DNA from 4 places in the Neobacillus sp. NPDC093127 genome. Region 4 is predicted to be linked to each of the others. Evidence: predicted binding sites of a transcription regulator. Region 4 holds the regulator's gene; each other region holds the start of a gene.
What was found. Region 4 encodes Rex, which represses fermentation and respiration genes when NADH is low (regulators of the CRP and FNR family bind a similar motif). Its sites were predicted from a motif close to TTGTGAAATATTTCACAA; they were not measured.
Positions count from the first base shown of each region.

Region 1: ACIQCO_RS10410 (YwiC-like family protein) is a predicted target of Rex. The motif match lies at 4,586-4,603, and genes of this name have one in related genera.
Region 2: ACIQCO_RS07435 (DoxX family membrane protein) is a predicted target of Rex. The motif match lies at 3,931-3,948, and genes of this name have one in related genera.
Region 3: ACIQCO_RS11830 (TorD/DmsD family molecular chaperone) is a predicted target of Rex. The motif match lies at 3,016-3,033, and genes of this name have one in related genera.

Region 1 is NZ_JBIVOP010000006.1:91,551-99,128, reverse strand. It holds gene mobB (molybdopterin-guanine dinucleotide biosynthesis protein B) at 1-313, shown strand, start outside; gene ACIQCO_RS10430 (GerAB/ArcD/ProY family transporter) at 343-1,434, opposite strand; gene ACIQCO_RS10425 (hypothetical protein) at 1,459-1,689, opposite strand; gene ACIQCO_RS10420 (Ger(x)C family spore germination protein) at 1,689-2,891, opposite strand; gene ACIQCO_RS10415 (spore germination protein) at 2,894-4,468, opposite strand; gene ACIQCO_RS10410 (YwiC-like family protein) at 4,660-5,388, shown strand; gene ACIQCO_RS10405 (Crp/Fnr family transcriptional regulator) at 5,424-6,116, opposite strand; gene ACIQCO_RS10400 (YjzC family protein) at 6,397-6,576, shown strand; gene clpB (ATP-dependent chaperone ClpB) at 6,703-7,578, shown strand, end outside.
Region 2 is NZ_JBIVOP010000004.1:113,143-120,720, reverse strand. It holds gene ACIQCO_RS07455 (ABC transporter permease) at 1-620, opposite strand, end outside; gene ACIQCO_RS07450 (ABC transporter ATP-binding protein) at 610-1,719, opposite strand; gene ACIQCO_RS07445 (MBL fold metallo-hydrolase) at 1,938-2,645, shown strand; gene ACIQCO_RS07440 (TetR/AcrR family transcriptional regulator) at 2,660-3,247, shown strand; gene ACIQCO_RS07435 (DoxX family membrane protein) at 3,341-3,850, opposite strand; gene ACIQCO_RS07430 (exonuclease domain-containing protein) at 4,096-4,704, shown strand; gene ACIQCO_RS07425 (citrate synthase/methylcitrate synthase) at 4,763-5,857, opposite strand; gene ACIQCO_RS07420 (LysR family transcriptional regulator) at 5,965-6,843, shown strand; gene ACIQCO_RS07415 (VOC family protein) at 6,939-7,364, opposite strand.
Region 3 is NZ_JBIVOP010000007.1:83,954-91,531, forward strand. It holds gene ACIQCO_RS11810 (DNA ligase D) at 1-892, opposite strand, end outside; gene ku (non-homologous end joining protein Ku) at 1,022-1,852, shown strand; gene ACIQCO_RS11820 (cold-shock protein) at 2,262-2,465, shown strand; gene ACIQCO_RS11825 (DUF6509 family protein) at 2,507-2,800, opposite strand; gene ACIQCO_RS11830 (TorD/DmsD family molecular chaperone) at 3,049-3,732, shown strand; gene ACIQCO_RS11835 (DMSO/selenate family reductase complex A subunit) at 3,711-6,110, shown strand; gene ACIQCO_RS11840 (DMSO/selenate family reductase complex B subunit) at 6,107-6,703, shown strand; gene ACIQCO_RS11845 (4Fe-4S binding protein) at 6,773-7,578, shown strand, end outside.
Region 4 is NZ_JBIVOP010000022.1:4,054-11,631, reverse strand. It holds gene ACIQCO_RS22960 (CPBP family intramembrane glutamic endopeptidase) at 1-61, shown strand, start outside; gene ACIQCO_RS22955 (YdiK family protein) at 58-258, shown strand; gene ACIQCO_RS22950 (hypothetical protein) at 359-676, shown strand; gene ACIQCO_RS22945 (MDR family MFS transporter) at 811-2,325, opposite strand; gene ACIQCO_RS22940 (cytoplasmic protein) at 2,337-3,047, opposite strand; gene ACIQCO_RS22935 (polymer-forming cytoskeletal protein) at 3,063-3,785, opposite strand; gene ACIQCO_RS22930 (YhbD family protein) at 3,798-4,421, opposite strand; gene ACIQCO_RS22925 (redox-sensing transcriptional repressor Rex) at 4,536-5,189, opposite strand; gene moaC (cyclic pyranopterin monophosphate synthase MoaC) at 5,218-5,712, opposite strand; gene ACIQCO_RS22915 (ABC-F family ATP-binding cassette domain-containing protein) at 6,059-7,578, shown strand, end outside.

The DNA of each region.
Region 1 (7,578 bases), on a different contig from region 4:
GATTTTGCAAGCAGAAAACATCAATAGCAGTCTAGAAAATCAAATAAGACTCATGGAATATTTTCAATCGGATGTGCTTCTGATTGAAGGTTATAAGTATGAAAATTATCCGAAATTATTGCTGGTAAGGAATCATAAAGACCTTTCGCTGTTAGCCAAGGTGGACAATATTAAGGTAATAATGTATTGGGAAGAAACACTGAGAGAACCCCTTAAGGAGCAAACAAAAATCCCTTGCTTTCCTATTCATGATCAAACAGCTATTCTTTGGATCGCTCAGACAATCAAAAAGCTTTTTCTTGCAAATCCGTAAAAAAGAAGGCTTTCGCCTTCTTTTTGTTCTTATGCCTGGCTTAGTTTTTTTCTGATGACTGCGACACACAGAAGTAGCATAGGAATGAGCAGCTGAATGGTGATAAAATAAAAAGGTGTGGTTGTCCCCATGCTACGAATCATTTCTTGAAATGAGGATGCTGACCAAACAGAAAAAAGAATAATTAAAAATCCAAATGGTAAGATAATTGGCTTATAACTAGGAAGTTTGAGCCATTGTGAAGTGCCGAGCACTAGCATATAAAAAAATGCCGATAGTTGTACAAAACCACCAAGAACCCAAACGGCTATGACAATTGACTCGACATGTTCAAAAATTGATCCAATACTAATATATCTTGCCGCTTGAAACACCGGAAATTGAGTACTGGTAATAATTCCTCCAAATAAAAATATATTCCCAAGATTGATATATACCATTGTCATGACACTCAAAGTTACAGACAATATACTCCATTTCATCCCTTTCGTTTCGTCCGATAAAAAAGGAAGCAGGAATGACAATAATGAAAATTGACTTAACCAAGCATGTGGTGCAAGGGAACCTTTAATAGATGGTATCCAGCCATACTCCATGATTGGAAAAATATTTTTTACGTTTAGGTCGGGAATTAGGAATAAATAGATTATTAAGTAAAGAACCAAGACAATGGGCAAGAAAATAATTGCACACCTTCCTAATACTTCAATGCCCCCGTGGACAGCAAAAGCACAAGTTAGTGCAATGCCTCCTGTAACAACAACTAATGGAGTTTTATGCAAAAAGGCACTTTCGACGAATTCCCCATACTCCCTAAAAGCTATGGCCGTATCATATAATAGGAAGAACAAGAAGATGAATCCGATGATTTTCCCAAAGGTACGACCAAGAATGAGTTCACTATATTCGACAAGGGTCTTCTTCGGGTAAAGTCTATAAAGTTTAGTAATAATCAAAACAATCAAAAAACCGCTTAAAGCAGCCCAAATGGGAGAAAGCCATAGATCACGTTTTGCCTGTTGTGCAGTAATAAATGGAATATAAAGAATGGCCGTGGCAACAACGACCGCGTACATAATTAGTGCCATTTGGAAGGGGGAAATTTTCCCTTTTTCAATCATTTTGCTTCAGTCCTTTATAAGATACTAACTAATTTCCCAATATCTTCCGATTGGTTTGAAGATAAAGTCAATTAATTGGCTTGGTCCAGGCATGTTAGGGAATAAAACGAGTAAAATAGCAAGCATCCATCCAATCGTGATTAATGTAATAAACACTACCTGCACTTTCCGTATATTTTTCTTCAGTTTCGGCCATTCATATAAAAAGATTAGCATCAATAGAGCCGTTATTCCCAATATACCTCCCCACTTCATTATTCTCTCCCACCTTTTTTTGCTTTTTCATTGGATAAACCCGTTCTTCTAATATTTACCTTTGTTTCGAATGTAACGTCTACTTTTTGGAATATTTCGCTCCATTCGTTTTTCTTCCTTTTCCATGTACCTGGATAATCCCGTTGGAACGCTTCTGCAAAGCCAAATATATCAGCATTCATTTTTTTCTGTGCTTTTGATAAAGCCAATCTCTCTCTTTTCTCAATTACTTGTACAACCATACGTTTTACTTTTTTTGTTGACTTTAGATTTAACAAATTAAGATTTGTCGTATTTTGAATAACTTCTAGATCTGTATTTGTCTTAACCTTGATACTCCAATTTCCGTTTGAAATCTTCGGAATCAACTTGTTATGGCTTCTTAACAAATTTAATGACACAAAGCCCTCGTCGTCTTTTAAAGAAATCGTAATAATACCTGATTTCGCCTCATTTCTCGGCCAAAGAATCCCTCTAGTTTCTTTATCGCTCAATCTCCCGACCATCTTATCTCCTCTCAATACGGCTGCCCCTTGAATGAATGGAATGTTCTTCCCCTTATTAACTCCCAAATTGGACGGTGACATTTTTGCAACCCAAGGAATAACGGCTGCACCTGCATCCCCGGATAACATTTCCGACAAATCTTTTACAGTTACTTTTACACCTATTTGTGTGTCGACCAATTTGCGCAGCTGTTTAGCAGAGTCCCGCTCCAACTCAGGCATCGACTCCAAAACTTCCTTTGCAGAGTCCATAGAAACAAAAACATCAGCACGTTCGCGAGGCTCCGTATGCCCCATCCAAAAATCAATTTGATCCCCAATTCCTTTTTTAGCTAATTTCTCACCAATAATTAGTACCTCGTTTTGTCCCCAGAAAATCCGCCTTGTAAGCTTCTCTTGGAGCCTAGACATCGCATCAGCGATGGTTACTCCTTGGGCTGATCTGACTAAGGTTTGACTACTATTATTTCCGCTTGACACCCCTTCTTGTTGTCCGCCCTCTACCGGTTTTGGGATAAATACTTGGACGGATAGTTCAATCTCCTCCTTTTTACTTACATCAACACCAGTTGCCAAAATGATTGCTAAGTCATTTACCTCTGCACGATCCCAGCATCCGGCAAGCACAGGTATTATCAGGCAAAGAAGAAGGACTAGGGAAATATAGTTATTCTTCCTCCGTCTGAAAGGGTCCATCATTAATCACCACCTTTACTTGGACTGGGTTTCTGACCATGAGGCTGCCGATGCAGGTTTCCTAATTCAGTAGTCACGGATTCGGGACGTGTGTTCATTGCCCACCAAGGGGCGCGAATGAGTACATCCTTTAAATTGTGAATCTTAAGTGGGGCAATTGAATCTAAATACGGAACACCGAAAGAACGGATGGTGCAAAGATGTACGACAATAGCGATAATCCCAAGCATAACCCCTAATAAACCTAATATTCCGGATAATATCATGATCGGAAAGCGCAGCATCCGAATCGAAATTCCTGCAGCATATCTTGGTAGTAAAAACGAGGCGACACCCGTAATCGCCACCACCATTACCATCGCCGATGAAACAAGACCAGCCGTGGTTGCGGCTTGTCCGATGACAAGTGCACCAACGATACTAACTGCAGCACCTACTTGTTTCGGCAGTCTTATACCCGCTTCGCGCAATGCCTCAAATGTGATTTCCATAATGAATGCTTCAATCAATGCCGGGAATGGAATTTGCTCACGGCTTTGGGCAATGGTTAAGAGGAGAGATGCTGGGACCATTTCTTGGTGGTACGTAAGAATTGCAACATAAGCTGATGGAGCGAGCAATGCAATAAAAAAGAATAAATAACGCAGCCAACGGATGAATGTACTTATTAAAAATCGGTTGTAGTAATCTTCTGGTGCTTGTAACAAACTTGCGAACGTACATGGAGCAATAAGGGTGAAGGGAGTTCCATCAATCAATATGACAACCCGTCCTTCTAAAAGGCTGGAGGCCGCAATATCCGGCCGTTCTGTTGATAATACTTGCGGAAAAGGAGAAAAAGGGTCATCCTCAATCATTTCCTCTATATACCCGCTTTCCAAAATACCATCGATTTCAATTCGTTCTAACCGATTTGTTACTTCTTTGATTAAGGTGTTGCTTGCGATCCCTTCAATATAAGCAATGATTACTTGCGTTTCTGTGAACTTACCGATTGTAATTTGTTTCATTTTTAAGGCGGGATGGCGAATTTTTCTACGTAAAAGGGAAGTATTTACTCTTATTGTTTCAACAAAACCTTCCCTCGGACCGCGAATAACGGATTCGGCCACCGGATCCTCGATTCCCCGTTTCTCCCACTTTGGTAAACCTATAGAAATTCCTTTTATTTTATTGTTAATAAGAATCACAGGGTTTCCAATTGAAATTTGTTTAATAACATCAGTAATGGTGTTGATTACCTTTACATCAGAAACAGCTAGTTTCTTACTTACATTTTCAATCGTTGTTTCTGGATCAAAGCTTTCCAACTGTACGAGCGGCATGAGCACCTGTTGATCAATTTCCTGAGTATTTGAAAGTCCATCGATATAAATGAGAGCAGCTTTTGTCCGAGAACCGATGGTAAATTCACGAAATACGACATCGGAGCAATCGGTATAAGCTGATTTTAGTATTTCGATATTTTGATTCAAATCCAGATTTAGCAGAATGAGGGGTAATTTAGATAGTGTTTCTGTTATTTGCTGGCTTGGAAAACGGTATCCTTTATTTTTTTTATGTTTTAAAAAATTCATCAGCAGGATCCCCTTATTAATAATCAAGGTTATTCTTTCCAAAAAAGGCGGGATTATGAGTTTTTGCAGATGACTATAAAAAAGAGATGAAATTTCTTCACAATTGTAGGTGTCATTATGTGATATGTTTCACTTTTTTTTCTGCTTCGCTACCTTATATTAAAGGCAGATAAGAAAAAGGAGTGAAAGAGATGAAGTTATTTTTACCTAAACAACATGGTGCTTGGGCAATGCTGATCATCCCTTTTTGGCTTGGGGTCATCAATGGGGGCTATTTATGGCAGCATATTCCGTTTTTTATAGGCTGGCTCTTATTGTACTTAGCAACTTATCCTATGCTCCTCTTATTTAAGAAGAAAAGAATCCCGTTTTATACAAAGTGGACGCTTATTTATATCGTACCGGCATTATTGCTTTTAGGCATCCCATTAGCAGCAAGACCAAGCCTTTTTTATTTTGGACTTTTGATGATGCCGTTTTTTATGATAAATGCGTATTATACCTCCAAAAATCAAGACCGTGCCTTTATGAATGATATTAGCGCTATCTTCGCTTTTTCGATTGCCGGTTTGGCAAGCAATTATTTAACGCAAGGCAGTATGACCGCAACAGCGATTATTTTTACCTTTACTACTTCAGTATTATTTTTTATTGGCTGTACCTTTTATGTGAAATCAATGATTAGGGAAAAGAAAAATGCAAAGTTCAAATGGATTTCATGGTCATACCATTTTGTGCTCATTCTTGCTTGGTTCATAGGCGGGTTTTGGATTGCAGCTCTCGCCTTTATCCCGAGCTTGCTTAGAGCGATTCTTTTTTACGGAAAGAAGTTATCACCAAAACAAATTGGCATTTACGAAATCATAAACTCAGGTTTGTTCTTCATCATCATTGCTATCCAAATATTTTTACAAAAATAAAAAAAGCCGATACCGGCTTTTTTTCGTAGAAATTGTTAATCAACCTTACATATTTCGGTTGGACAATCCTCGCAATCGATGTCCCTTTTTAAATACCCTAAATCATGAATTGTAATTGTGCCCTTATCTATTGAGATCGTGCCAGTTTTTCTAAGGTCGCTCAGCAGGCGGTTTACTACTTCACGGGAGGTGCCGCAGAAGTTAGCCAATTCTTGATTGGTTAACGGTAAACCAATCAATATCCCTTTATTGGTTTTAATACCATAGCTATTGCTGATTCGAATCAGTGTGGAATACAAGGCGCCTTTTTTGCCATGAAGAACCAAGTCACGAAATTTGGTTTGCGTTTTCCGATACTGCAGACTCATCCATTTTATAAATTCAAAGGAAAGTGAAAGATTTTGCGAAAGTTTTTCTTCCAGAGTATCCTTCATAATGACGGCTACTTCACCACTTTCAACAACCCGTGCGCTTAATAAATACCTGGAAGCAGGGGAGAATAAATTTAATTCACCGACAAAATCACCACTAGAGCACATTCTTAATGTAAGCTCTCTTCCGTCAGGAATAATTTTGCTAATTTGAAGTATCCCGCTTTGGACTATATACAATTCATCGGCAAAAGAACCTTCCTGAAAAAGAAAAGTGCCTTTTTTAATTTTTCTGACATGGTGCACCGTATCAAATAAATGGGAAAATGTTACCGGTAATTCTTTAACTGACTGCATGCTCATAACCACCTTTAAAGGTGCGAAATTAATCGCAAATTTGATTTTTAAAAAAATGACAGTCATGATCGGGTTTGTAAGATATTACTATAATTATATTGTTAACCAGGAATATTTAGCAATAAATGTGGAATAAGTTCATATAATCGTCAAAAGTCAAACACATTTTTAATATTTCTCAGGAAATAACGTCGATGTTTGTAGAAATTTGAAAGAAATTCCTATAATGACAACACTCGAAAAGGAGATAATAGAGAGTAGATGAAAAGGAGGGAAAAAAATGGGCCAAAACCGCCAGTTTAAATCCGGGAAAAAAGCACCAAATAACGGCATTTATATTGAAGAGGGGGAAACGGGGAGCAATGTACTCAATCCCAAACAAATAAAGCTAAAAGCAGGGGATCCATTTCCTGAGACATCGAATGATAACCGGGTTTGGACATATCAGCGCAAGCCATAAATAAAAGGTAAAAGAAAAAGTCATCCAAGCGGGTGGCTTTTTCTGTTGCAAAATTTTACTCCAGCAATGGATTGTTTTATAATAATGACAATAGGTCAGAAAAGGTCAAATGAGGAGTGTGACAATATGGACTTAAACCGAATGACTGAACGATTACAACAAGGCTTAATGGATGCGCAGTCAATAGCAGTTAAGAAAAGTCATCAAGAGGTTGATGAACCTCACTTACTTTTGGCGTTAATGGAGCAGGAGGACAGCCTTATTGCTGCCATTCTTGAAAGGGCCGGTTTGCCTGCCGAAAAAATTAAAAGCAGCCTTCTGGAATCATTGACTAAGAAACCTCAAGTTACAGGAGGCGGAGCCCAGCAAGGGAAACTTTATATCACGGCGAAGCTGCAAAAACTACTGGTAAGTGCTGAGGAATTTGCATCAAAGTTTTCCGATGAGTTTATCTCTGTTGAGCATATCCTCTTGGCTGCTTCATTTGCAAACGATACCGAGATGTGGAAGATTGTAAATGCCTTTGGGAAAACAGCGGAAGAAATATTAAAAGCGATAAAGGAAATAAGGGGGAATCAACGAGTGACATCACAAAATCCGGAAGCTGGTTATGATGCTTTAAAGAAATACGGCAGGGACCTCGTTGCCGAGGTAAAGGCCGGAAAAATGGATCCGGTCATTGGAAGGGACACAGAAATCCGCAATGTTATTCGAATTTTATCGAGGAAGACAAAGAACAATCCTGTCCTAATTGGTGAACCTGGAGTAGGGAAAACAGCGATTGTAGAAGGTCTTGCTGAGCGGATTGTCAGAAAGGATGTTCCTGAAGGTTTGAAGGATAAAACGATTTTTTCACTTGATATGAGCGCGCTTATTGCCGGAGCGAAATTCAGGGGCGAGTTTGAAGAAAGACTGAAAGCAGTCCTAAATGAAATCAAAAAAAGTGAAGGGCAAATATTGCTGTTCATTGATGAAATTCATACGATTGTAGGGGCAGGTAAG
Region 2 (7,578 bases), on a different contig from region 4:
GCAGGAATAAATGTTACCTGACAACCGGACTTTACTCCGTCAATCGTTAATGGAAAAATAACGCGGCGAAAGGTTGTCCATTTAGATGCCCCTAAATCATTGGCAGCATCGATAAAGGTTGGGTTCAATTCATTTAATGCGTTAAAAATCGGCAAGATCATAAAGGGGATAAAAATATAAACCGATACAAACACAAAACTGAAATCGGTAAATAAGATTTGACTTGAGCCGATGCCAATCGCTTTTAAGAAGCTGTTTGCAGCTCCATACGTTCCGAAAATTCCTATAAAAGCATAGGCTTTTAACAATAAATTTATCCACGACGGGACAATAATTAATAACAGCCATAATTGTTTATGCCTGGTTTTTGTAAGTAAATATGCTGTTGGGTAGGAAATCAACAGTGAAATAGCTGTAATCAAAAACGCATACCAAAACGAACTGAGCGTCATTTTTAAGTAAACGGGTGTGAAAAACTTTTGATAATTGACGAACGAAAAATTCCCCTCAATATCAAAGAAAGAATAGTAAAGAACAAGTAAAATCGGCACAATCACAAATAGAAGTATCCACAGCAGATAAGGAATCCGGTAAAGACCGCTGGTTCGTTTATTCTCCATGGCGGTCCACATCAGCATAGGTTTCTAAACGGCGGTCGAATTCTTCCTCTGTTTCACCATGACGCATAACATGAATCGCCTCTGGGTCAAAGTAAAGCCCGATTTCATTGCCAACGGCCGCCTTTTTCGTGGAATGGACAAGCCATTCATTTCCATCCTTATCGTAGCAGCTGATTTCATAATGAACACCCCGGAACAGCTGGGAATCAACGCGGACCTGGAGCTTGCCCCGTTCTAACGTTGTGATTTCCAAATCCTCGGGACGGATAATAATTTCAACAGCTTCGTTCACGTTAAAACCTTTGTCGACACATTCAAACTCTTTGCCGACAAATTCCACTCGAAAATCTTGCAGCATTTTTCCATCAACAATATTCGATTCACCAATAAAGTCCGCAACAAAACGGTTAATCGGTTCATCATAAATATCAGTTGGTGTGCCGCTTTGCTGGATTTTCCCTTTATCGATGACAAAAATTTCATCGGACATCGCGAGCGCTTCCTCTTGATCGTGAGTGACGAAGATAAAGGTAATCCCCAGACGGCGCTGAAGCTCACGGAGTTCATATTGCATCTCGGTCCGCAGCTTTAAATCGAGAGCGGAAAGCGGCTCATCAAGAAGGATGACTTCCGGTTCGTTGACAATTGCCCGAGCGATGGCGACACGCTGACGCTGACCGCCGGACATTTCGCGGATTTCCCGGTTTTCATAGCCATTAAGGTTTACGAAGCTGAGCGCTTCCTTTACCTTCCGCTCTATTTCTGCATTCTTCATTTTTTTGATGCGTAATCCGAAGGCCACATTTTCAAAGACATTTAAATGTGGAAAAAGGGCGTAATCTTGAAAAACCGTATTTACCTGGCGCTTATTGGCCGGGATATTATTGATTTTTTTTTCGTTAAAATAAATTTCTCCCTTGGTGGGCTCGATAAATCCAGCGATTAACCTTAGAATCGTTGTCTTGCCGCATCCAGAGGGGCCAAGAAGGGTATAAAATTTTCCGCGTTCAATTTCAAAGCTTACATCGTCAAGAACTGGCGGATCGTTATCATATTGCTTGGTAACATTGTTAAATTGAATAATAGCAGCGTTTGTCATGGAAGCCACCTCCGTCTAAAAAAGTAAAGTTCTCTTTATTGATTCGGGAACAATTATACAGGATGTGACTAAAAATTCAATATTTGTTTATTATTTAACAACTCGCATAAGAAATTCATTTTAAAAATAATAGTAAAAAGGTGGAAAAAATAATTGATTTAACTAATTATGTTAGTTATAATAAAACTAACATAATTAGTTAAAGGGGGATGATTATTATGAGAATGATTAAAAATGGTTTTTTATATCAAGTGACATTCATGGCGAGTGTTTTTCCGGTAAATTGCTATTTGGTAGAAGAAGGGGACGGGTTAACCTTGATTGATGCTGCACTTGGTTTTTGTACAAAGGGGATTATGAAGGCCGCTGAAACAATCGGCAAGCCGATTACTAAAATTGTGTTGACACATGCACATGAGGACCACGTCGGTGCATTAGATTCGATAAAGGACTTGCTGCCTGAGGTACCGGTTTATATTTCAGTTCGAGACCACAGATTAATGAATGACGACCGTTCTCTAGATCCACACGAGGAGCAAACGCCGATAAAAGGCGGTGTTCCGAAAAAATTAAAAACGCGAGCGAATGTATTATTGAAAGAAGGGGACCTGATTGGCTCTTTGACAGCAATCGAAACGCCGGGACATACACCGGGTTCGATGTCGTTTTTCGATTTGAGGACGAGGGCATTGATTGCTGGTGATGCCTTCCAGACAAGAGGCGGAATTGCGGTGGCGGGAGATATAAAGCTATGGTTCCCGTTCCCGGCTTTTGGTACATGGAGTAAGAAGACGGCGCTAGTGAGTGCAAAGAAACTAGTGGGCTATGAACCAAAGCTTCTTGCAGTTGGGCATGGAGAAATGGTCGATAATCCTGTGAAAGTTATCGAACATGCGATTGAAAATTTAGAACGGAAAATAGGATAAAGGAGTAGCTAAGAATGTCACCTAGACCAAAGATTGGACTCGATTTAAAGACAATACTAGAAGCAGCGGGGGGACTAGCGGATCAACAAGGTATTCAAGAGGTTTCACTGGCGAATCTTGCTAAAAAATTAGGGATTCGCCCTCCTTCTTTATATAACCATTTTGACGGTTTGCCAGGGCTGAGGAAAAAGCTGGCGATTTATGGAATTGATAAGCTTCACGCGGTTATGGCTGACGCAGCCATTGGGGTGTCAGGCACCGAAGCCGTACTAGCGGTTAGTCAAGCCTATGTCAATTTTGCCCGGGAGCATCCAGGAGTTTATGAGGCGACCTTGCTCGCACCGGATCCAGAGGATGTTGATGTGCTGCAGGCAGGGGCAAAAATCGTAGAGTTGTCCGTCCGTATTTTGCAGGCTTATCATTTAGAGGGTGCTAGTGCTTTACACGCTGTCCGGGGATTGCGCAGCATTCTACATGGATTTTCTTCGTTGGAGCAAAGGGGCGGCTTTAAGATGGCACTGGATTTAGATGAGAGCTTGATGATCATTATTAAGGCGTTTCTTGCTGGATTTGCTGGTGATTCTCTAACAACCCCCGAATGAAATTACACCCGATGTGCCTAAATTTCAATATTGTTTTATTTCAAAAAAACAGCCTCTCTTCTCGTGATGAAAAGTAGGCTGTGTATTGATTTGCTATGCAGTTTGTTTGACCTTCTTGTTACCTTTAAATGCTGTGTTGCGGATGAATGGGATTACCCAGCGGTCAAGACCGATGCGGCCAGCGTTAAAGCCAGCGAACAGAATAATCGCACCGATGAAAAGGTCTGTTGGAATATGAGATACTGTTCCGGCTAGGAAGAACGCGAAGTTCATTACAAGACCGAAGAACATTGCTGCTGTTGTTAAGCAGCCAAGAATAAGGCCAAGTCCGATTAAGAATTCTCCAAGTGGAACGATTGTATTAAAAATATCTACGTTTGGTAAAGCGAAATGCTTTAAGAAATCAACATACCAGCCATAAACCATGGCGCCATCAGGACCTTTAACAGGATTAGCAATTACTGCTTTTAAATATCCAGATGCATCAAATCCGCCTGTCAGTTTGTGGAACCCAGCTGTTAACCAAGAATAACCGATATATAAGCGAAGAACTGTCAAAATTCCAGCCGCAACTTTGTTTTCTCTTAACCAATTGACTACCATGTGAAACACTCCTTAGTAATTAAGTTTTATATATTAAGTACACTGTTAATATAACAAATAAATTTTAAAAATAGGGAAGTTTGCTCAATAGTTCACATATCTGTAAAAATGATTTGAACAATTTGTTACAAGCAGGTGTTGGAAACTAAGACTATTTGGTTATCAATAGGAATATTTAGGAGATGCATTAGTTGGGTAAGCTTTGTTATAATAATAGAAAACTTAAGTATTAAGGAATGATGATGGTGCGTAGCATAGAAAAATATGGTTTGCTATTGGACGTGGAAACGACCGGATTGGGTCCTACTAAGGATGAAGTGATTGAACTGGCTTTAAAGTTATTTACCTATCGATCCGATTCTGGGGAAATCATCGAAATAATTGAGGAAGATTCCTTTTTACGGGAGCCGCTATCAAACTCAGCTCGAAATAATTATGACCAAGCATATAGAGTACACGGAATCCCTTACGAGTTGGTAAGAGGAAAAAGCTTTCATGATGGTAAAGTAAAAACCTATTTTCATCGCGCGGACACGGTGTTTGCACACAACGCTTCTTTTGATCGCAGCTTTCTTTATCACATGTATCCCGAGGTTAACGATTTAAAATGGTATTGCACGATGAGAAATATCCCTTGGAAAAACTATGGGTTCCCGAATGGTAAGCTCTTGACTCTCTTACAAGCACACAATATCACAAATTACCAAACACATAGAGCACTGGATGATATTACATACTTAATGGAACTGCTTAAAAAAACAAGTCAGAACGGGAACCTCTATCTTCAAGAAGTACTTGAAAAAGGACCAATGAGAAAATATCAGCCAGCATCTTCACGAACAAAAATGGGATAAAAACCTACCCCAACGCCAAAAACTGCGTTGGGGTTAGTTAGAGTGCCTGACACCATAACTACAATTCATTGTAGGTCCCAATATATTTAGATTGTGGTCGATAGATGGTGTTGTTTTCTGTTTGTTCAAGGACGTGTGCCGTCCATCCAACCATTCTGCTTGCAGTAAAGGTTGGAGTGAAAAGTTCCGCATCCATATTGATTGCTTTCATGATGGCCGCAGCATAAAACTCTACATTTGTATAAAGCAATCGACCGGGCTTCAGCTCCGCTAATAACTTAACAGCCGTTTTCTCTACTGTCATCGCTAGGTCAAGCCACTCATTCTTACCAACCAGCTCCATTAATTTTGCCTTTAGAGCTACTGCTCGCGGGTCATGTGTTTTATACACCCTGTGTCCAAACCCCATTAATTTTTCCCCGCGCAAAACCTTTTCTCTAATTACCGTTTCCGCATCTCCAACCATAGCAATTTCATCCAGAAGTTCGATGACTCCTGAAGGCGCCCCGCCATGAAGCGGACCTTTCATTGTTCCGACTGCTGATGTAATTGCCGAAACTAAATCTGATTCAGTGGATGCTGTAACCCTGGCAGAAAAAGTAGAGGCGTTCATTCCATGCTCTAAGGTTAGGATCATATAGGTTTCGAGTGCCTCGATATGGGCAGCTAAAGGCATGTTACCATTTAGCATATACAAGTAATTTTCAACAAAGTCTAAATCGCTTCGAGGTGGATAATAACTTTGCCCCTCTAAAAATCTTTTTCGATAGGCGATAATTGTAGGGACTAAAGCGGTTACCCGGATAGCCTGTGAAACACTAGGTTTCCACCCATAATCTGACTGAGCGCCTACTGCGGAAATAGCAGTTCTAATAACACTCATTAAATCCATGGCGGGTGGGAGTTGGTCGATGATTCCCTTTACATATTCGGGTAACTCACGATTAGATTTCAACTCGCCTTTTAGCGCGCTTAACTGTGCCTCAGTAGCTAAGTGGCCAAACCAAAGAAGATAGGCTGCTTCCTCAAAAGAAAATCTTTTCGTAATCTCACGTATTTCATACCCTCGATAAAATAACCGGCCATTTTCCCCATCAATATGACTGATTAATGTTTCCGCCGCAACAATTCCTTTCAACCCTCTTTGAATCATAAAAATCGCTCCCTTCCTTATTTAGTGTTATTTTATAGGAAAACAACAATTAGGAATATTGAATATTTTAGAAGCGATTAATTAAAATTTTTAATAAGGAGCGAAATATGGAATTTCAATGGATAAACACCTTTATTACGGCTGCTGATTGTGGCAATTTTCGCAGAACAGCAGAGCTCCTATATATTTCACAGCCATCCGTAACGGTTCATATTAAACAACTGGAAAAAGAAGTAGGGACTCAATTGTTCCATCGCGAAGGGAAAAAAATAAAACTGACAGAGGAGGGGAAAAGATATTTAGTTCATGCGAAGAGATTGCTGGAGGTTTATCAACATGGTCTTGAGGATTTATCTTCCTTTAGTCAAGGATACACAAGGAAATTATCACTTGGTATCTCACCCCTTATCGCAGATACCATCTTACCCTACGTTCTAAAGAGCTATACAAAGCAGTACCCAGAAGTGGAGATTTCAGTCAAAATAATTGAATCCGTTGATATTGAGCAGGCGGTCTTAAAGGAGGAGATAGATCTAGGGCTGTCTTGCTTAAACAGTAATCATCCAAGTTTGAATAGTGAGCTTTTATATAAAGATAAAGTCATATTGGTTGCCACGCATGATGGAAGGGATGCTGAATCAGCTCCCCCTTTAGATGAAGAGGAAGTATTAACAACCAACTATCTATTAACCCACAATCATCCTGGTTATTGGGAGCATCTTTGCAGAGTAGTGAAAATTAAATATCCAAGTATAAGAATGATGAAGGTTTCACAAGTCCATATTACGAAAAGGTTTATTGTTGAGGGGTTGGGGGTATCATTCCTACCGACATCAACGGTCAGGAGAGAATTATTAGAAGGAAGATTACTAGAGGTCGATTGTCATTCAATCCCAATGCCCGAAGCTAACACTTATGCCGTAATGAAATATGATCATTCCAAGCAAAAAGAATTTTTAAATTTTATATCAAACTATAGATTGTAGATTTTGATTCCAATTTGTGAAGGTACTTGTCTAGAAAAAGAAAAACGGCTCTGTCGCAATCGATGCGAACAGACCCGTTTTGTTTTGATAAAAATCTATTGTCGGCCTTCCGTGAAAATCTGAAAGGTTATTCCGAACTTGTCTGTTACACTGCCGTAAGCTGGGCTAAAGAAAGTTTCTTGCAGTGGCATGCCCACTTGACCGCCATCCTTTAACGCATCAAAAAACTTATGAGCCATTGCAGCATCGTCAGTTGTAATACAGATCGTGACTTGTGTTCCGCTTTGATGTGGCTGGCCAGGGAATGTATCAGAAAACATTAACTCTGTTTCACCCACTTTTATTGTCGCGTGACTCACACGGTCTTTTGCTTCTGCAGGTAGAGGAAATTCCGGGTTTTCCGGCATTTCTCCGAAAGATTGAAGAAAAAGAACCTCAGCATTCAATGCTTCTTTGTAAAAATGAATTGCTTCCTTAGCATTTCCGTCCATCACTAAATAGGGAATTAATCGTACCGTCATTAAAAATCAGCTCCTTGAGTTTTTTGTATCGATAGGTTGATAGCCAGGCATTAGAAAGTTGTCAATGAATGCAGCCCACTACACATTATTACCGATATTTCCATTATAAAACATAGAACTAACGTTCGCAAGTTTGAATTCTTGCTAAACCGAAAAAACGCAGGTGTCCACCCCAGGCGGACATTTGTCCACGAGTGGTGCCTGACACCATATA
Region 3 (7,578 bases), on a different contig from region 4:
AATGGTCGAAATGCGGCTCTCGGAGTTGATTATCGAAGAGCTCTAAATATTTCACTTCAAGGCAGATAGCCGGATTTACATAAATTAATTGTCCCTCTTCACGAATCGTATTTTGTTTAATCGTTTGCTGTAAGGCTTGTTTTTCTTCCGGTTTAAATCCGAACAGTACTTGTCCAACAACATGAATGTTATTTTTTTTATACACGCTTACATAAAAGTAGCCGTTTGTTTTATCAAATGAAGTGATAAAACAGCTTACATATTTCCAATTTTTATATTTCAACCATTGTAAAGTCCGTTTTCCTTCCTCCCAAAGGCTAGTTCTAGATTTGGCAATGATTCCTTCGCCATCATATAACACCACTTTTTCCCATAGATCATTAAAATCCTCATAGGGATACACAAGTTGAAGTATTTGGCGATTATAGGGATTAGAATCTAAATCTAGGTCAAGTTGTTGAAATAAGTTGATTAACTGATCTTTTCGTTTATGGTAGGGCTGATTTAGCAGTGGTTTCCCTTTGAGCATCAACAAATCAAAGGCCATAAGCCGGCAAGGAGATTTCTCTGACTGCTCGGAAATTTTTTTCACTGCCTTTAGACGACCCCTAACCTGAATGGCGGAGAAATTGGCTTTATAAGGGTTTTCCAAGGCAACAAGTTCACCGTCAAGCTGAAGTGGTAAAAAAGCTTTAAATTGCTCCTCATAATTACGTAAAAATTTTTCAATTTCAGGAAATTGAGGGAGCAGCGGCTTTCCGTTCCTGCTTGTTAACGTTATTCCGTCAACGGTCCACTCTAAGAGTGCTCGAAATCCATCGTATTTAACCTCGTACAGCCAACCTGGCCGAACGGGAAGATCAAAGGTAAGACTTGGGAGCATCGGTTTCATCATAGTATATCTCCACCTTTTCTATATTTTGTTTATTTTTGCGCTGTTTCATTCTTTTCCAAATGTTTTAAGGAATGTCCCTGTTAAGGTGACGCAAAATAAAAATAAAAAGGAATGGAGAATAACATTATGCATACGATGTGGAAGGGCAGTATCAGCTTTGGGCTTGTAAACATTCCCATTAAGCTCCATACAGCAACAGAAGATAAAGATATCAAGCTCCGTACGCTCCATAATAAGTGCCATGCCCCGATAAAATATGAGAAAATCTGTTCAGTTTGTGAAGAAGAAGTAAAACCCGATGACATTGTCAAAGCGTATGAGTATACGAAAGGAAAATTCGTTGTCCTTGATCATGAGGACCTTGAAAAGCTGAAAAAGGAAAACGAAGAAAAAGCAGTGGAAATCATTGATTTCGTCAAAATCGAACAAATTGATCCAATCTATTTTGACCGAAGCTATTATATGTCCCCGAATGAGGGAGGAAGTAAGGCCTATTCTTTGTTACGTAAAGCATTACAGGAATCCCAAAAAGTGGGTCTTGCGAAAATTATTATCCGGTCTAAAGAGCAGCTGGCGGTCATCCGAGTTTATGAAAATACCTTGGTCATGGAAACCATTCATTATCCAGACGAAGTGCGAAAGTCAGGCGACGTACCCAATGTTCCGGCAGAAAACAAAGTGACCAAGAAAGAACTGGACACGGCTATCCTGCTTATTGACCAATTGACTTCGGAGTTCGAACCGGAAAAATATACTGATGAGTATAGGACAGCACTGCTTGAACTGATTGAATCGAGACGCAATGGAAAAGAAACAGTAACTGCAGCAACAAAGGAAGCACCGTCAAATGTTACCGATTTAATGGCCGCTTTACAGGCATCGATTGACCGCACAAAACCAAAAAAAGCTGCAGCACCAAGAAAGAAGGCAGCAGCAAAAATAAAGAAAGAAGCCTAAGGAAAAAAATAAGCCGATTCGAAACGGTTGAATCGGTTTTATTTTGGCGTGATACAAAATATTTTCAAAATTTCCTAGTTTTAGAAATGGATTTGACTAAAAGCTGGGATTGCGATAAAATAGAGTTAGGCTTTAAAGTTCGCTAATTATTTATTGGTTTAAGTAGTCGTAACTGCACGGGAATGTGGGTGAAGCTATTACCCAAACGTGCCAGTGCGTCTTTTTTGTTAATTTAATTAAGATTAACTTTAAGTGAACAATTTTTTTCTTGGATTAGAAAGGTGATGCACATGGATAAGCATTACCTTTTTATCTATATATAGTTATGAGTTTGCTAGAAAAATAGCGTCATAGCTAACAAACGGAGTGTTTAAAAACAGTCATAACTAAGTACAAGGGGTGATAAGTTTTGGCGTTTGGCAGAAAAAATGATGAAGAAATCAAACTAGAAGAAACTAAAATTTGGGTATGTAATTCAGAGAATTGTAAATGCTGGATTCGTGACAATTTTAAAAGCAGCGATGTGCCCCTATGTCCAATTTGCAAAAGCGAAATGAGTGAATCAACAAAAGAACTTCAAGTGATTCATAATCATAGTAAAAATTTTATGTAGGTGTATGGGAAAAGCAGGAGGATATTTGTCCCCTGCTTTTTTTATTCTTCCAAATGATCCTTACAAAACTGCAGGACTAACTCTTCCTCATCCACTTCAAGTGCAAAGTCTAACACTTTTTCAGTTTCCCTTTCAAAAAAATGGTACTGGGAAAGTCTTTGTCCCTTCTCATCGCTTACAAAAATTATTTTTAATCCAACCCCTTTATCAGAATAGAGTTCATCTTCGACATCTACATCAAGATCAAGGAAAAACTCATAACGGTCACCTGATAATAAACCAAATGGATCTTCTAGTTTATCAACTAAATAGCTAGTAATAATCAAACGGATCATCCTTTACATATTATTTCATCGTCTTATTATACACTCTTTTTGTGTTACAAGAAAAATTAAAACTAATTAAATCGCTTTATGGCTAAATTGGCAATCCTAATTTGAAGATAATGTGAATAAATGCACAAAAGCGATAACAATTATGGGAGAATGCGGTAATATTATGTTGTAATTAATAATGAAATTAAGCGCAGGTGAAAAAATAACAAATAAACATGTGAAATATTTCACAAGAAGGAGAAGGTGAAATGACTGCGACGACAGACCCATTACATATTCAATTACAGCCGTATTTGGTAGAGAGAAAAAATTTTTATCAACTTTTACATTTATTATTTTCAGTGCCAGGAAATATAGATTCATTATTTGAAATTAAAAGAGATGAAACGTTCAAAGAATTAAGGGAATTCCATGACGGCGGAAAAATCCTTGATCGCTTTTTCAAACACCTTAATGTTGAGCAAATTAAGAGGGAGCAACAAGAGTTCCAAAGGCTCTTCATTGGACCTGGCCCTTTAGCCGCACCTCCGTGGGAATCATACTACAGGAGCAGCGAAAAACTCTTGTTTGAAGAATGGACCTATCAAATTAGGAAAGTATACCATCAATTTGGTCTCCAATATTGCAAAGAAAATAATGAGCCTGATGACCACCTGCTACTTGAACTGGAATTTATGATCTACCTTTCTGATTTATGTTTGCAAGAAACGAAGGACGACAGGATAGAGAAACTGCTTGCGACCCAGATTAGCTTCCTAGAAGAACATTTAGGGATTTGGATCCCATACTTTTGTGAAAAAGTTATTGAAAATACAAGTAGTCAATTATATTTGGGAGCAGCGATGCTGCTTAAATATTTTTTGAGCTTTGATCTGGAATCATTAGTGGAAGTAAGGGAGGGTTTACAATTATGTCTGAAAATCATCCATTAACGAATATTTTAGCCAATAAAATGCAGCGACGCACATTTTTGAAATGGTCAGGGGCAATCAGTTTACCTGTGATTGCTGGAGGAATCGGCACAAAGATGCTCGTTGAACGGAATAAAGAGGCAAAGGCAGTAAGTACGAAAGACAATGAGAAAATTATTTCTACCTGCAGCGTGAATAACTGCGGCGGGCGCTGTGTAATTAAGGCGCATGTTAAGGATGGGGTGGTTGTGCGGGTCAGTACCGACTCACAAGAAAGCGGTGACTTGTCTACCCCGCCATTGAGGGCATGTGTCAGAGGAAGAAATTACCGACGGATGCTTTACCATCCGGACCGTTTAAAATACCCAATGAAACGGGTTGGCAAGCGGGGCGAAGGGAAATTTAAACGGATTTCATGGGATGAGGCGATCGAAACCATTGCATCTGAAGTAAAGCGAATTGGTGATAAATACGGCCCAGAATCCAGGTATGATAACTATGCCTCGGGACAATGCTGGGGACTTCATGGCGGCAGTGCTTCAGTAAGGAAATTATTATCGCTTACCGGCGGCTTTCTAAATTATCGTAATGACTATAGTTCCGGTGCAGGTAATGTAGCAACACCCTTTACGTACGGAACCAACAATTCAGGCAGCAGCTTTGATTCGCTTTTACACTCCAAATACATTATTTTGTGGGGGCAAAATCCTTCTGAAATGATATTCTCGACACCATACCGTGAATATTTAATGCAGGCAAAGAAAAATGGCGCAAGAATAATTGTCATTGATCCGCGTTATACAGATACGGCTATCGTATTCGCAGATGAGTGGATTCCGATTCTGCCGACAACGGATAATGCGATGATGGATGCGATGGGATATGTCATTATTACCGAAAATCTGCACGATCAAGCATTTCTAGATAAATACTGTCTTGGCTTTGATGGTGAGCATATGCCTGATGGAATAGCGAAGGTAGAGTCGTTGAAAAGCTATTTACTGGGGGAAAAGGATGGTACCCCAAAAACTCCGGAATGGGCTGAAAAAATTTGCCGGGTACCAGCTAATAAAATCCGCGAAATTGCCCGGGAGTATGCAAACACAAAACCCGCAGCTCTGATTCAAGGCTGGGGACCACAGCGTCATGCCTACGGTGAACAAATTATGCGCGGTGGTGCACAGTTAGCCTGCCTCACAGGAAATGTTGGCAAGCTTGGCGGCTGGGCTGCCGGTACTGGCTATTGGAATCGCTCGAATATCGTCTTTCCATTTACCTATGACAATCCAGTAAAAGCGTCTATTCCCTGTTTCCTTTGGACAAAAGCAGTCGAAATGGGAACAGAAATGACTGCAGCTGATGGACTAGAAGGAACAGAACGATTAAATACGAATATTAAATTAATTTTTAACATGGCCGGAAATATGCTTATCAACCAGCATGCGGATATTAATAAGACAAGAAAACTTCTTGAGGATGAAAGTAAAGTAGAATTTATTGTTGTCAGTGATATTTTTATGACGCCAAGTGCTAAGTTTGCCGACATTCTATTACCGGGAACGACGTTCTTTGAACGCTATGATATTGGGATTCCATGGTGTTTTGGGGATTACGTCGTGTTTGGTGAAAAAACAATTGAGCCGCTTTATGAATGCCGTGATGAATATGATGTCTTTGCAGAAGTAGCAGATAAATTAGGTGTAAAAGAAAAGTATACAGAGGGCAGAACCATCCTCGGCTTGGTGAAGGAAAGTGTGGAGAGGACAAGGAAAGAACTGGATGCAAACTTTCCAACCTTTGAGGATTTCCGTCAAAAGGGGGTCCATCATTTTAAATACGATGCCCCACTTGTAGGTTTTAAAGAGCAAATTGACGACTTTGAGAAAAACCGATTTGAAACCCCTTCCGGAAAAATTGAATTATTTTCAAAGACTTTGTGGGATATGAATCAACATGACGAAATTCCAGCAATCGCCAAATATATATCATCGTGGGAAGGTCCAGAGGACCCATTAAAGGCGCAATATCCATTACAGCTTATCAGCTGGCATTATAAGCGGAGATGTCATTCCACCTATGACAATCAAGAATGGCTGGAGGAAGCTGCAAAGCAAGAAATGTGGTTGAATCCTAAAGATGCAGACAAGCGCGGAATAAAAAATGGTGACCGTGTGCAGGTGTTTAATGAGCGAGGCAGTTTATTGATTGATGTAAAGGTGACACCAAGAATCACTCCAGGTGTAGCGGGGATCCCCCAAGGTGCCTGGTATACCCCAGATACGGATGGACAGGATCAACGGGGTTCGGTGAATGTGCTGACATCACAGCGGCCAACACCTCTTGCAAAAGCGACTCCACAACTAACAAACCTTGTTGAAGTGAAAAAAGCTAAGGAGTGAGGAAGTTGGCACAGTTAGGATTTTATATGAATCAAAGTCTTTGCACTGGCTGTAAAGCCTGTAGTGTATCATGTAAGGATAAAAATAATCTTGACGTCGGTTTGAATTTTCGCCGGGTTTACACCTATGAAGAAGGTACCTTTATCCAGCAGCCATCAAGCGGTTTTGTGAATAACATAAAAGCTTTCTATTTCACCATTGCCTGCAATCATTGTACAAAACCAAGATGTATTCCCAGCTGCCCAACCGGAGCAATCATAAAGAATAAAGAAAATGGGGTAGTGACCATTGATCAAGAAATTTGTGCCGGAGCGCAGCTTTGCGTTAAGGCATGTCCTTACGGTGCCCCGCAATATAATAAACAGAAGTTTAAATCGAATAAATGTGATTTTTGTATCGACCTTCAAGAAAAAGGCGAGGAACCAGTGTGTGTAGCAACCTGCCCAATGAGGGCAATTGAATTTGGACCGGTAGAAAAGCTGAGGGAAAAATATGGGAGTGTCAGCCAAATTAAAGGGATGCCAAGCAATTCAATTACCCATCCCAATATTGTCATTACACCCCATAAAGATGCGAAATTGTCCAGTTCTTAAAAAATAATCAGTTGCAGCGCCAAGTGTTTAGCGGCGCTGCGAGTGAATTTTCTAGGTGATTCTATGTCTTTGATTCTAAATTGGTTAGAAAGTCTGCATGCCGATGTGAAAATAACGGAAAAATGTTCAAGGCAGAGAAACTATAGGTCCACCTGCATTGTTTGTGCGCAGGCATGTAAATTGGAAGCAATTTCATTCAATGAAAGAACAGTGGTAATTGATTCACAGCGCTGCAATTCCTGTGGAGATTGTATTATTGCCTGTCCATTGTCAACAATGAAAGGCTTACCGGGTACAAGAAAATTTGATCATACCAGTCTCATTTTTAGTGAGGCCTATACACCAACGGAAAAGGAATTGCTGATTTATAAAAAAAGAGGAATGAACACTATACAGATAACCGATATTCCACTAAATGAACAATGGGGTTTTGCACTAAATGAAACAAATCGAATATTGAAGCTCTTAGGTGAAAAACCGATTGAAGTTGTGCGAAATAGTAAGGAGGAGAAGCTATCGCGGAGAGCCTTGTTTTCCTCACTGCAAAAAGAGGGGAAACAATTAGCTAGAAGTTTGGCTCCTGTTTCGTGGCAGATGGAAGAAGATGAATGGAATCTTACAAGGTATTATCAAGAGCTTCAATTTTACTCAGTAGAAATGGATAAAAATAAATGTACACTCTGCCAGGCTTGTTTTTCCTTTTGCCAGCAAAAAGTGTTTCGTTTAGAAGATTCTGTTTTGCAGATTCAACATGAAAAATGTGTGAATTGTACTGCCTGCACAGATATTTGTCCGGAAGAGGCCATCCGGATAAGGCCTGAAATAAAGGAAAAAAGTGTGACGGTTGAGAGTTTTTTTACAAAAAAATGCCAGGA
Region 4 (7,578 bases):
TATTGAGCGATTAAGGCGAGAGGCTGAGGCCGTTCAAAACTTTATCGGAGGCTTCCTATGAGACGTTCACCCTTGTTTTCCGGTTTGATTTACTTCCTGCTTGGCGGATTATTTACTTACTTTGCTATCGATGATGTGCAAAAAAACGGCTGGGGCTTCTTTAGCTACCTGCTAATTTTATTAGCGACATTTGATTTTGGCTCTGGTTTAAAAATGATACTCTTTCATTTTAAACATAAGAACCAGATAAAAAAATAAAGAAAGGGATCCCTAATTTCAGGGGTCCCCTTATTTCTATTTATCTCCTTTTGGGCAATGAGTGGTTTATGGGACAAATACGCCAAGGAAATCAGCGGAAATGTCCCATAGAAGCGGTCTATGGGACATTTCACCAAAGAAATCAGCGGAATTGTCCAATAGAAGCGGTCTATGGGACAATACGCCAAAGGAATCAGCGAAACTGTCCATTAGTAGCAGGCTATGGGACAATTCACCAAAGAAATCAGCGAAACTGTCCTATAGAGGCGGCCTATGGGACAATACACCAAAGAAATCAGCGAAACTGTCCATTAGAGGCAGTCTATGGGACAATACACCAAAGAAATCAGCGAAACTGTCCTATAGAAGCGGCCTATGGGACAAATTCACCAAAGAAATCAGCGAAACTGTCCTATAGGAGCGGCCTATGGGACAAATTCACCAAAGAAATCAGCGAAACTGTCCTATAGGAGCGGCCTATGGGACAATAACGACGAAGATACACCCCACAATAAAAAGCTCGTTCCTATACCACCAGGGCCCCTTTTTCCATTATTTCAAAGCATCCCCCCGATGGATCACCATTCGTTCTTTCCCCAGGATAAAGATAAACAGAAATGCCAATACTGCGGGGACGAGGGCCCAGGTAAAGGTGTGGACGATTGAACTTGATAAGGCGTCCGTTATTTTCGTTAAGATTTGCGGCGGGATATGGCTTCTTGCTTCTTCCGACAATAAAGCACGCGAATCCCCAAAAGATTGCCCCTTCGGCATTGGCCCCATCCCAGAGAATAATTCTTCTAGTTTCCCGGTAAACTTACTTCTCTGAATCGTACCAAAGATTGTAATCCCCACGGTCATTCCCAGCGAACGAATAAAATTACTCGTGGAAGTCGCCGAACCCCTTTGCTCCATGCCAAATGGATGAATGGCGGCCATACTTAAGACTGAAAAAGAAAATCCTACTCCAAGACCAATAACAATCATGTAAAGCGTTAAGAACAGCCTGCTTGTATCCGGTGTGATGGTGCTTAATAACAAGAATCCAATAATCAAAATCACACCAGATAAAAACATAATGTTCCGGTAGCTCATTTTTGTCGTCAAAAACCCGCCGACCTGTGCCGTAACAACGGAGCCGAGCATCATCGGCAATAAAATCAGCCCCGAATTGGTGGCACTGCCGCCATATACCCCTTGAACAAAAATCGGAATATAAACCGCTGCGGCCATAAATGCTGCCCCGTAAAACAAACCAACAATCGTACTACCGGCAAAAAGCTGATTCTTAAACATCGAAAACGAAATAATCGGGTCCTTTACTTTCGTCTCAACCAATAAGAAGATGAGAAAAAGAACCGCAAATCCCGCGAATAGGCTTAAAATGACCGTAGAATCCGAGTCATATTTCTGTCCGCCAAGTTCTAGGGCAAACATTAAACATACAACGGCACCCACTAAGGTAACTGCCCCCCACCAATCAATTGCTTGCTTTTTGTGAATCGGTGATTCCTTGTAGGAGAAGACAATAAAAATCAGTGATAAAATCCCGAGCGGCAAATTAATATAGAAAATCCAATGCCAGCTGATATGGTCAGTAATAAACGCTCCGAGCAATGGACCAAATATACTCGACAGCCCAAACACAGCCCCGAATAAGCCGCCCATTTTTCCGCGTTTTTCCGGCGGAAAGAGATCAAACATAATCGTAAACGCGATTGGAACAAGCGCGCCGCCGCCGACTCCTTGTATCGCCCTGTAGATACTTAATTGCGTAATTGTTTCGGCTGTACCACACAATACGGAACCTGCCATAAACAAAATTAATCCAAAGATAAAGAACCGCTTCCGGCCGTACATATCCGATAGTTTTCCGAATATCGGCATTCCGGCCATTTCCGCCACCATATAGGCGGAAACCACCCAAACAAAACTCTCAAGCCCTCCGAGGTCACCGACAATCGTCCCCATCGCCGTAACGACTATCGTGTTATCCATTGAAGCCATCAATATCCCCAGTAATAACCCAGCAACAACCAATCCTAACTTGCTTTCCTTCGTTACCATCCCATTCTCCTTTAAATTTGTGTCTTGGTTTTTATCGTTGCTGAAGGGTCTTGCGTTAACTCATTGGTATACTCAACCAACCCTATTTGGCAGCCAGGGCCAATTTTGACTATTTTGCCACGAACGATATCTGCCTTTGTATTTTCAAGGTAGATGTCGTCCCCTTCAATTACTTTGGCAGTAAGGAATCCTGCATCTTTTCCAAACGGAAGCAGCGAATTCTTCTTCCTTTTCACCGTGATTTTCCCGCCGCCAATTTCCTCAGCACAGCTCTCTCCAAATTTTAATGAAACTTTAATCGTTTCCGCCGTTAAAAGTCCTTTGATTTCAAACCCGCCGCTGGAATCGAACGTCTCATATTCCACATCGCCATTAACCGCGATACTCCCTTTAATGGTCGCTTCATCTCCACTAAGTCTTTCGCCGACTTCCAACATTCCGAGAATCTTTACTTTTTTCAATTGGGCACGGGTTCCAACCTTCATCGTCCCCATGACAAGCGCTTGGCCAGCCTCCACATTCCCTTTAAAATCTGCCTCCCCTATGATTTTCACGGAGTCAGCAGTAACATTTTCGACCGCTTCACTCGTTCCATAGACATGAAAGAAGGAACATTCAACATCATTCACAATTGTCCCCTCTCCTCTAATGCTGATTTTATCGTAATGGCCGCCTGGATAACTTCCTGAACCATTAATAATTAGATTTCCACTTTTCTCCATCAACTTCTCCCCCTATTAAGCCTTTTTTGACTCACCAACAACGGCATTTTTATCCTGCGAAAATTCTTCTGTGTATTCGACTACGCCAATGTGACAATTAGCCCCAATCTTGACCTGATTGCCTCGGACCACTTTTGCGATCGTATTTTCAAGTTCAATGATGTCCCCTTCAACTAAGTCCGTTTCCAGCTGCGTTTTAAGAAAAGGCTTGAATAACGTGCCGATGAACGACCCTTTTTGTTGTTTTACGGTGATTGACTGTCCGCCAATTTCTTTTGCCTTACATTCTCCGTATATCTCAATATCTACTTGATCGGCATTTAACAATCCGCCAATCGTAAAGCGACATTTTCCTGTAAAAATTTCAGCTTCACAATCTTCACCCACCGCTAAAATCCCATGAAGGTTTATTTCCTCACATTTCACTTTGCCGCCAACAGAGGCTTTACCTGAAACCTGTAAATGTTTTGAATATAGGTTTTTCTCAATTTTTGCTGTTCCTTCAACTGTAACCTGTTCGCTATCGATGGTTCCTTTAAAACTCGCATTCCCACTTACTTTCGCTGTATTTGCTAGCACATCGCCTTTAACCGTTCCTGAACCATTGCATTCAAAGTCACTGCACTCCAAATTGCTGTTAACCGTTCCACGTCCATTCAAGGTAACCAGCTGGAATTTTCCGCCATTAGATGCCCCAATCCCATTAATGATCAAATCTCCTCTATTTTTTAATTCCATTGCCATTCTCCTTTATAATAATTTCGACTTAATCTCTTCCATACATGTCATCAGTGACAGCAACACTACCATTTTGGTTCCCGGTTCTAAATAAACGGCTTCTGCATTTATTAATAATAGACACGAAGATACTCCAAGCTTTCGGGTAATCACCAATTCACAGCTTTTTTGCTTGATAAGCGGTGCATGATTCTTTAATACTTGTAAGACCATTTTCCCTTCATCCAAATTAATTTCACCTGACTGAAGCAGCTTTTCTAACACATAAACTTCAAGAATTCTTGGAAAGTTAAATGTAAAACCGCTCTGATCATTCTCTAGGTAAAAATTCATCACTGCAGCAGAAACAATGTTACGTTTGATTAATTCATCCTTTTCCAATTGCAAATCACTAATATTCGGAGAAAACATATCGGCCAGTGCATCTAACGAAAGATTTTCCTTCATTGTTTGGATTTTATCGATTCTTTCTAAAATTTTTTCTTTTGGAAAAAAGGTTTCCTGACCGGTAAACGTCGACTTTCGAATAAACCATTCTTCAGGAATCAAATCCTTTCGTTTCCATCTATATAGCTGCCCGTACGAAATCCCTGCAAGATCTAATAAGTCCTTCTTAGAAATTAACTCCTCGCTCATTTTTGAAAACCCCTTTCTGTTTTATAATGTAACATAACACTGTTACGCAAGTAAAGTAAAAAAATAAAAAAGGGCCATTCACGAGATGATGCTCGCAAAAAAGCCCTTTTACCATTATTCTTCTATCTCGACAGTTGGATAGTGCTTTAAAAAATATATCAGTGATTGCAGTTCTACTGCTAAATCGATATGATGGACCCGAATGGACGGAGGGACATTTAATCGTGCCGGTGTAAAATTTAATATCCCTCTCACATCAGCCTTCACAAGTCGATCGGTAATCTGCTGAGCGACCGGCGCAGGAACGGTAAGAATCGCTACCGATATATTTTCATTGGCAAGGACGGTCTCCAATTCATCGAGATGGTAGACCGGTACCTCACGAATCATCGTTCCCATTTTATTCGGATCGACATCAAAGGCAAATTCTATTTTTGTGTTATTGTTTTTTAAAAAATTATAGTTTAAAAAGGCGGTACCAAGATTACCGACCCCAATTAAGGCCACCTTTGTTAGTTCATCTTGATCTAAGGTTTTGCGGAAGAAGGTTAATAAGTAATTAACGTTATAGCCGTAGCCCTTTTTCCCCAAAGCCCCGAAATAGGAAAAATCCCTGCGAATGGTTGCCGAGTCCACTTTCACTGCTTCGCTCAGTTCTGCAGAAGAAACCCTTTGTTTACCGGAAGAATGAAGGTTTTTTAAAAATCGATAGTAGAGGGGCAGCCGTTTTGCTGTCGCCTGTGGTATTTTCATTGTTTCATTACCCATAATCTCCCACACCCCTTGGATGATTTAGTTAAATTTTATCGGTTCGTTTATAATCCCCGTTTTTACCGCCCGTTTTTTCGACTAAATACGTCGGTCCGATTACCATGCCCTTGTCCACTGCTTTACACATATCATAAACGGTTAAGGCACAAGCTGAAGCTGCTGTTAACGCTTCCATTTCCACACCCGTGTTCCCTTTTGTTTTTACCGCTGCCGCAATATGTAGGTGATAGTTGTCTAGGTGGTCCGCTTCCCATGAGAAAGAAATATTCACACCTGTAAGCGGAATCGGATGACACATCGGAATCAAATCCCATGTTTTTTTCGCCGCCATTACCGCAGCAACCTGGGCAACAGCTAACACATCGCCCTTTTTCATTTCATTATTGGTTATCTTTTCATAAATCTCTTTACTTACAGTTATGCTGGAATGGGCAAGAGCGGTCCGTGCTGTTTCTGGTTTATCGCTGACATCGACCATTTTCGCCCTGCCTTCTTCATTAAAATGTGTAAAATCTGCCATATAAATAATCCTCCTCTCAAATCATACACTATTTTTCCGGTAATGTGTGTGAAACTTTGAACTAGTTGAGACATTTTTTTTCGTTGAAAGATACCCGCTCTTCAAGCCCTTTATTGCCGACACTCTAGTAATACGGTACACTATTTGTATGGAAAAGGGGCGGAGCGCCGCAAAAATTTATCAGATTATCAGATTTAGGTGAAAAAAAATTTTTTGTTACTTTGAATAGATGAAGCTTAGCTTTGCTCACACCGCCTTTATTGGCAGGAATGATTCTCTGAATAAGTTTCCATAGTAAATGATGGTGTGGAACGCCATATTGGTTTTGTATAAGAGGTGAATGAAAATGATTTTACTGCAGGTCAATCAACTACAAAAATATTATGGTGCTGACCTTATTTTATCGAATATTAAGCTGGAATTACAAACGCGAGACCGCGTGGCACTTGTTGGCCGCAATGGTGCAGGCAAATCGACGCTATTAAAGATCATTGCCGGTCACTTGTCACATGATGGCGGGGATATTATTAAGCCAAAAGAAGTGACTATCGGTTATTTAGCGCAAAATACCGGATTAGAATCGAATTTGTCCATTTGGGAAGAAATGTTGACCGTCTTCGAACCGCTTCAAATGATGGAAAAATCGCTGCGCAGGCTTGAAGAACAGATGGCGGACCCCAATGTGTTTGAATACAATGAAAGATATGAACGAGTTCTTAAAGAATATGACCAGCTTCAGGTGAAATTTAAGGAGACTGGCGGGTATCAATACGAAGCAGATATTCGCTCCGTGCTCCATGGGTTAAATTTCCACGAAAGCGCGCTTGCGATTTCAAGTTTAAGCGGCGGACAGAAAACCCGTCTTGCTTTAGGAAAATTACTATTAACTAAACCTGATATCTTAATTTTGGACGAGCCTACCAATCATCTCGACATCGAAACTCTTTCCTGGCTTGAGCAATACTTACAGAGTTATGATGGCGCCATTTTGATTGTCTCTCATGACCGTTATTTTTTAGATAAAGTAGTCACTCAAGTTTACGAAGTATCGCGCAAACAAATCGCGCGGTTTACGGGCAACTATAGTTCTTACCTTGACCAAAAAGCGGCCAATTATGAGCGTGAAATGAAGCTTTATGAAAAACAGCAGCAGGAGGTTGCGGATCTCCAGGACTTTATCCAGAAGAACTTAGCACGGGCCTCGACGACTAAACGAGCGCAAAGCCGCCGGAAAAAACTTGAGAAAATGGAGATAATCGACCGACCATTAGGCGGTGAAAAGTCCGCTTCGTTCTCATTTGAAATCGAGAGACAAAGCGGAAATGATGTTTTGGCTGTGGATTCGCTTGCCGTTGGTTACGGCAATGAAAAGATTTCTGAGGACATCAGCTTTCGTGCCTATAAAGGCGAAAGTATTGCCCTTGTCGGACCAAATGGAATCGGCAAATCTACGCTGCTAAAAACAATTATTAAAAGACTGCCTGCGCTTGCCGGAACGATTCAATATGGAACAAACCTTACGATTGGGTATTACGACCAGGAACAAGCCGAGTTAACCTCCAATAAACGAGTGTTGAATGAACTCTGGGATGATTACCCGTTAAAAAATGAAAAGGAAATCCGGACGGTCCTCGGGAATTTCCTATTTTCCGGCGATGATGTGCTGAAAATAGTCTCAACCTTAAGCGGCGGTGAAAAGGCCCGGCTTGCACTTGCTAAACTGATGCTTGAGAAAGCAAATGTGTTAATTCTAGACGAACCTACTAACCATTTAGACCTTGATAGCAAAGAGGTACTGGAGAATGCCTTAATCGATTATCCAGGCACCATTTTGTTTGTCTCACATGATCGCTATTTCATTAACCG